3 regions of the Paenibacillus sp. P46E genome follow, and region 1 is predicted to be linked to each of the others. Evidence: riboswitches for the same ligand, from Rfam matches in the RefSeq annotation. Region 1 holds a riboswitch; each other region holds the start of a gene.

The links. A riboswitch is a leader RNA that binds a small molecule or an ion and turns the genes downstream of it on or off. The one in region 1 is predicted to bind cyclic di-AMP.
Region 2: another riboswitch for cyclic di-AMP. It lies ahead of A3849_RS30970 (NfeD family membrane protein); the one in region 1 lies ahead of A3849_RS01850 (hypothetical protein).
Region 3: another riboswitch for cyclic di-AMP. It lies ahead of A3849_RS24310 (C40 family peptidase); the one in region 1 lies ahead of A3849_RS01850 (hypothetical protein).

Annotation. Positions count from the first base shown of each region.
Region 1 is NZ_LVYZ01000002.1:104,637-106,896, forward strand. It holds gene ytxJ (bacillithiol system redox-active protein YtxJ) at 185-511, shown strand; gene A3849_RS01845 (glutaredoxin family protein) at 508-747, shown strand; cyclic di-AMP (ydaO/yuaA leader) riboswitch at 1,063-1,233, shown strand; gene A3849_RS01850 (hypothetical protein) at 1,368-1,820, shown strand; gene A3849_RS01855 (hypothetical protein) at 1,909-2,094, opposite strand; gene A3849_RS01860 (glycoside hydrolase family 43 protein) at 2,110-2,260, opposite strand, start outside.
Region 2 is NZ_LVYZ01000101.1:3,520-5,779, forward strand. It holds partial or broken gene A3849_RS32630 (InlB B-repeat-containing protein) at 1-370, shown strand, start outside; partial or broken gene A3849_RS30965 (transposase) at 515-739, opposite strand; cyclic di-AMP (ydaO/yuaA leader) riboswitch at 981-1,135, shown strand; gene A3849_RS30970 (NfeD family membrane protein) at 1,281-1,853, shown strand; gene A3849_RS30975 (flotillin family protein) at 1,876-2,260, shown strand, end outside.
Region 3 is NZ_LVYZ01000065.1:16,641-18,900, reverse strand. It holds gene A3849_RS24315 (C40 family peptidase) at 1-361, shown strand, start outside; cyclic di-AMP (ydaO/yuaA leader) riboswitch at 750-892, shown strand; gene A3849_RS24310 (C40 family peptidase) at 898-1,389, shown strand; gene A3849_RS24305 (GNAT family N-acetyltransferase) at 1,718-2,203, shown strand.

The DNA.
Region 1 (2,260 bases):
CCATATCCCCCTACACCTTAGCACGGCAATTGTCATTTATCAACGTCCTCTGCTGGACTATTCTGCTAATGCATTCCCTGCTGATCTTCTTTTTGATTTAATTTTGAACTATGTTACAATCAGGAATATCATTGTTAACAACCGAATTGTTAGCAAAATAAACTACCAGGAGGGTGAACCCCTAATGTCCATACAACAAATCCGCAGTCTTGATGAATTGCATCAATACATTGCACAACCCGGCAAAAAACTGCTCTTCAAGCACAGTACCACCTGCCCGATCAGCGCCAAGGCGAATGAAGAATTCCAGGCTTATGTCCAGAGCTCCGGTACTCCCGCTGCTGTGGTTCATGTGATTGAAGACCGTCCGGTCTCCAACCAGATTGCTGAAGATTTCGGCATCAAGCATGAGTCCCCGCAAATCTTCCTGCTGGAAGATGGTGAAGTCCGGTGGAATACCTCCCACTGGAAAATCACCCGCGATGCCCTCAAGGAAGCTGTGAGCCAATGAGCCAGCCTGTAATCATTTATTCTACAGCCAACTGCAGTGACTGCAATCAGGTGAAGCAGCTGATGAAGGAGCAGGACATTCCTTTTGAAGTACGGGATGTAATGACCAGCACAGTCTATCAGGAAGAAGTTGAGAAGCTGGGCTTCATGGGCGTTCCTGTTACAGTCTCCGGAGCACATGTCGTCAAAGGGTTCAATCTGCCCGAGCTGAAGGAGCTTATCGCAGCCGCAAAATAGATATACCCGAACGCTGGCAGGAGAATGCCGCGTACGGATTCATTGGTTCACTTGCACAAAAGGGTATCCGGGAGCTGTTTGCCCCTGGATACCCTTTTGTCTTGCCTAGGAAATGGTCCGCATTCTAAGGCAGAAATAAAAACCGGCGTGCGAATGAGATAATGGGCCAATATTCAGTAAGATATATGGTTTTATCCGTTTATTTCCTTCGAATTATCCGATTTCAACGTGAAATTGGCGCAGCACCTCCCTTTTCCTTTTTTACAAAGACCTCCCCGAAGCAGTATGATTCGTTTTGAAAGTAATTCATGAAAAATTACATGAACGCTGAATTCCCGGCACACGGGAAACGGGGGAACCACCGGGCCACAAGGCCTTATTGGGGTGAATCCTAAAGAGACTGTAGAAGTGCGGTCTCACAAGGTAGGGCGACTCTCACCGTCCGAATCCGACAGCTAACCCCGTAAGCGTATAGAGAGAGATCTTAACCCGCCAAGCTTAAGCGCCAGGTTTATTTAAGCCTGTACCGAAGCCGCAGCAGAGGTTCTCCTCTGCTGCGGCTTTTTTGCATAATTATTTAAACTGATAAAGATTTCATATTATGAAAGGATCGTGAGATCATGCCAGACCCAGTATCGCTTCAGCCCGCTTCCGAAGCCCGGTTTGCGGAGTATGTTCAGAAATACAGCAGGAATGTCTGTGCACTCAGCAGCCTGCTGCTCGGGCAGGGTACCGGGGCCGAGGAGGCTACGATTAAGACCTTCGCAGTGCTCTATGAGCCTTTCCTGAAAAAGAGCTTCGACCCGCAGGCCTTCTCCCTTGAAGCCTACCGTGCGTGCATTCAGCAATGCTCCCGGCTTGCGCAAGCCCAAAATCCTGGCTATGCAAATGTGCTGTCCTGGGAACATCAGCTTGTACAAGCGCTCCGGTATGGCATGGTGCTCCCCCTGCCCGAAATTAGCGCCATTCTCCAGAGAAGTGTGCCCGACCTTAAGGCGCAGCTCAGACAGGTGCGCGAACAAATGGCGACGCAGGCGGTCTTACTGCCGAAATCCAGTTTAACTGCCGGGTGAGGTGCGTGAGCGTTCAGCTTTTAACGTCATATATTCAGGTATTCAGGCAAAAGAGCTGCGGCATCCTGCCACAGCTCTCTCTATTTGCCTAGCGCTTGCCTTTGCCTCCCTTGGCGAACCTCAAGAAAGCCATGCAGCAGCCTAATAATCCTATACCCAGCATTAACGTCTGCAACGCTCCGAGCCAGGTTGAGCCTTCCGGCCGGATCAGGCTGCTGATGATAATCAGCAGAATCGAAGCCGCTACCAGCAAAGGCGTTCGTTTTTTCTTCATGAATAGTACCACTCCTTACTTATAAGGTACACCATATGAAGTGGTTTCGCCAGAACCGGCTGGATTTGTTACATACTCAAAAAAATCAAAATCAGCATAATGCTGATGCTTTACACGATCCGCACAGGTCAAGCCAACAAAAGAACCTGTAAACTCACCATACTTG
Region 2 (2,260 bases), on a different contig from region 1:
TGTTGGTAGCCACTGGGCGAAAGGTGCCATCGAGAAACTTGCAGAGGCAGGGGTTATCAGCGGCTACGAGGATGTTACGTTCAAGCCAGATAAAACAATTACCCGCGAGGAAATGGTTGTCCTTTTATCCCGCATCTTAAACCTTAACACCTTAACAAAGGATACCACCAAAGGTAATTTCGATGACCTGAAGGGTTCCTATGCAGCAAACGAGATCAAAGCTGAAGCACAAGCTGGTATCATAAGCGGCAAAGGAGATGGGAAGTTTGATACAAAGAGCAACGCCACGCGCGCAGAAGCTCTACAGATCATCCTGAATGCGCTGAAGCTCAACCCGCAATTGAAGACACTGTTGGATTCACTTAACTAATGCCGGTTCTCTGAGAAAAAGGGACAAGTGTAATTTGGGGCTGTTGATAAAAGGGGCTGTCCCAAAAGTGGATTTTCTAGGGCGGAAGGCAGTTCTCTTCATTCTTAAAAACCACAAAAAGTGAGTAGAGCAGCGATTCTCCTGTTATTGAAGGATCGCTGCTCTGTTTTTTTGGTCATGGGTGGCTTGCTTTAGCAGATTATGGGCAAGGAAAAGCCATCCGACCTCAAGCGTCACTTTCCCCATAACGCGAAGCATAAATCGCCGGAAGCCCCAGTTGTTCTTCAGTTGTCCACATACACTTCCCGGTTCCGTCATTCGATGCGCGGCCAAGGCGTAACCTTTCTCACTCCGTAGAATTTCCCGGCTACTGCCAACACCGTAAGCACCTAAGGTTATAGTGTGTGCGGCCTTGACTTTGGACGATTGGGACAGCTTGCGAGAAATGGAGCAACAGTGAGTAAATCATCGGCCGAATAAGAGCGAAACCAAAGAATGCGCCTTCATTCGCGGAGGGGAGGCGTTTTTGGCTTCATTTGTCATCCCGGACGTTTTACAATAAATGGCCACAGGCGTAAGATTCAAATCAACAACCGAATGTAAATTAACTGTTCTCATATGGCTGAATTCCGTAATTGGGAACGGGGGAACCAATGATATATGGGGTGAATCCTTGCCGCGTGCTGAATAGCCGCTATGGCAGGGTAGGGCAATCTCGCTGCCCGAATCCGTCAGCTAACCCCGTAAGCCTCGAAGAGAGAGGATGAGCGCCATGATCGATTAACCGACCACGGATAGCCCTGCCGCTTCTGTGGTCTTTTTGCTGCGTGTGCAGGAAGGAAAAGCAGTCTGTACAAGGGACTAGAAATCTCATAACAACGATAATTAGATAGGTTAAGCGTTGGTTTAAATGCTCTATTTAAAATGCTTCAAAGGGGGGATTCTTATCGTTACTGTATTTATTGTGTGCTTCTGGGTTGGACTAATACTCCTCCTCAGCGGCGGATTTCATGGGCATGGCCTGGCGGGTCATCTGCATGCGGGCGGCGGCGATGCTGGTGGCCCCGGCTCTGTGCCCATACTCCCTCTGATGGTGTTTGTCACAGTCTGGGGCGGTACAGGTTACGTGCTTTCCCGGTTCAGCGAAATGAGGATGCTCGCAGTGGTGCTGATTTGTACCGTGCTCGCTCTGCTTCTGGGATGTGTGATGTATGCGGTGCTGGCCCGGGTGATGACCCGGTATGACAGCAGCATGAATGAAATGGATTATGAGCAGGCAGGGCAGCTCGGGTACATCAGTATCCCTGCAGCAGATGGAGCGGTCGGGGAAATGAAATATGTACTGCACGGAACCATGCGCTCCATTGGAGTAAGGGCAGAATCCGGCCAGCAGCTTGATAAAGGCGACAGGGTTATTATTTTGAAGGTGAACAAGGGAATGGCGGCAGTCACCCTCTTCGAGAGGGATATCGATCAATTATAATTCACGGGGAGTGTCAATCTAAATGGTTATTCTGTATGTAATCGCGGCAATTGTTGTTGTTATTCTGCTGGCCTTGTTCAGTATCGTGAACTCTTATAAAAAGGTTCCGCCCAATCAGGCGATGATCGTCTACGGCCTTGGCGGAAAAAGGGTGGTCCAGGGCGGCGGGACATTCGTCATCCCCGGCTTCCAGAACAATAAGACCATCTCCATGATGCTGATGAGCTTCGACGTCATCCCGGCGCAGGCGATGTTCTCCAAGCAAGGCATCAAGCTCAACCTGGAGGCGGTGGCCCAGATTAAGATAAAAAGCGATCCTACCGCTATTCTGACTGCCAGTGAGCAGTTTATCGACCGGCCGGAAGAAGACCGCGAGACGATTATCCTGCATTCGGTGGAGGGCCATT
Region 3 (2,260 bases), on a different contig from region 1:
TATCGGAACCACCTATAAATTCGGAGGCACTAGCACAAGCGGTTTCGATTGCTCCGGCTTCACCTCGTATGTTTTTAAAAATGTCGGCCTTACCCTGCCGCGCACGTCCAAGGCTCAATTCAGCGTTGGAACTTCCGTATCACGGAGCAACCTGCGTTCAGGTGACCTGGTATTCTTCAATACCTTTGGATCAGGAGTCTCCCATGTCGGCATTTATGTCGGTGGCGGAAAATTCGCACAATCTTCCAGCTCACGCGGTGTAACCATAACTTCGCTGAGTCAAGCTTACTGGGCCAACCGCTACGTTGGCGCTAAACGAGTGATGAGCACTACAGCTTACAAGACTGTTGCCTACGATTAATTGAAGCTTGTTCCCCTCACATTACACCTCTAACACTAAAAGTAATTTATACAAGCCCGGTAGCTGATTATTGCCGTAATCATTTTCCGGGTTTTTCCTTTTCCTTATTCTCCCTTTTACACACATTTTAGAGCTTTGAAACACCTCTTTTGATAAAAATTCCAGTAACACCTTCCATGCAGCTCACTTACAGCGTAAAGAACCAGCGTAAATCAAGCATTTTTCTCTTAATAGGCTCAAAAAATATGTATTAATATGCTTTAGGTGATTGCCAAGTGCTTCCGTCTTTGTTACAATTATCGCAGTGAGTTGATAGTAACATTTTTGTAATTATTCAAACCTGATTTACAAAGGTTTTGTCATTGTTTTAATCCGTAAGCTAATCTAATCAATAGTCATGCCGAGTTCCTTATTCATTAGGGAAACGGGGGAACCGATTTTGGGTGAATTGACCTCCTATTTACAGAGGGGTCATAGGGGACCTTCAACCGAACCCTTAAGCTAACCTCGTAGGCATTTGGAAGGGGTATTCACTTTTGAAGAAGAAGCTAGCAGCAGCATTACTCAGCTTTTCGATCATTCTTACCATCGGAGCAGGAAGCGCTTTCGCAGACTCCAAAATGGATCAGGTTATCGACAAAGCCATCGGAACTAAATACGTCACCGGCGGAATTTCGACTAACGGGTTCGATTGCTCCGGATTTACCATGTATGTGTTTGATAAGATGGGAATTAACCTTCCCCACCAGTCCGGTTCCCAGTACCAGATGGGCACTGCCGTATCCCGTGATAATATCAGACCGGGAGATCTCGTATTCTTCAATACAAGCGGCAAAGGCGTATCTCATGTCGGCATTTATGTCGGTGAAGGCAAGTTCGCACACGCTTCTTCCAAGCGTGGTGTAACCATCAGCTCGCTGGGTGACAGCTACTACGTCAACCGCTACGTTGGCGCCAAACGAATCATGAGCACAGATGCTTTTCAAGCAGTAGCAACCGATTCCCAAGATAATGACGATGTACAATAAGCAATAATTTTGTAACCGAACAGGCTCTTATCCAGGATTTTTGCCGAAATCTTGGAGGGGGCTTGTTTTTTTGTCCAAAGATAAGAATTTATATGTTTCACGCAATAAATTATCCTTATATTTCTCGCTGATACGGGTACCGTCCTTAAAAGGACGGCGAAGCCGTTTCCACTTGCTATAAAAATTACTTACCCTTCTCGTTATTTGCAAAACATAAAATCCCGCGATTTTTGTAATTTTTTAAAATATATTGTTTGTGCGTCGAAATCGAACCGTTTTGTATATAATTATGATATAACGTTTCGTTCTGAAGGGAGGCGGATGGCGGATGATTAGTTCTCCGGTAACTTTTTACGTTGTCCCCATGCAAGTTAATCACGCTGCAGAAATTTGTGAATGGGTATACAAACCTCCGTACAACATTTATGGCTGGATGTCCTGGGAGCAAATGCAGGCTCTGGATATTGAGTTTGGCGATCCCCGGCTGCGGAGTGAGCAATACGTCTCGGTGGTGAACAGCCAAGGGTTTCTCTGTGGCTTTGCACAGCTGTTCCCGATGGAAGGTGTAGTTCGGCTCGGAATTGGTATGCGGCCTGAGCTATGCGGGCAAGGCTTGGGGCATCTGTTCATGAACGCCATCGTCAAGGCAGCCCTCGCACGGTATCCGGAGCGTGAGATAGATCTGGAGGTACTTACCTGGAACCAGAGAGCCATTCGTGCTTATCAAAAAAGTGGCTTTACGATTACGGATACTTATGAACGCCGGACTCCAACGGGCGATAAGCCATTTTATTGTATGGTCTATGATAAATAGCACAAATCATTCGTTTTTTTGTCACAAACCCTATGATAACGCTTTACCTTCTTGTAT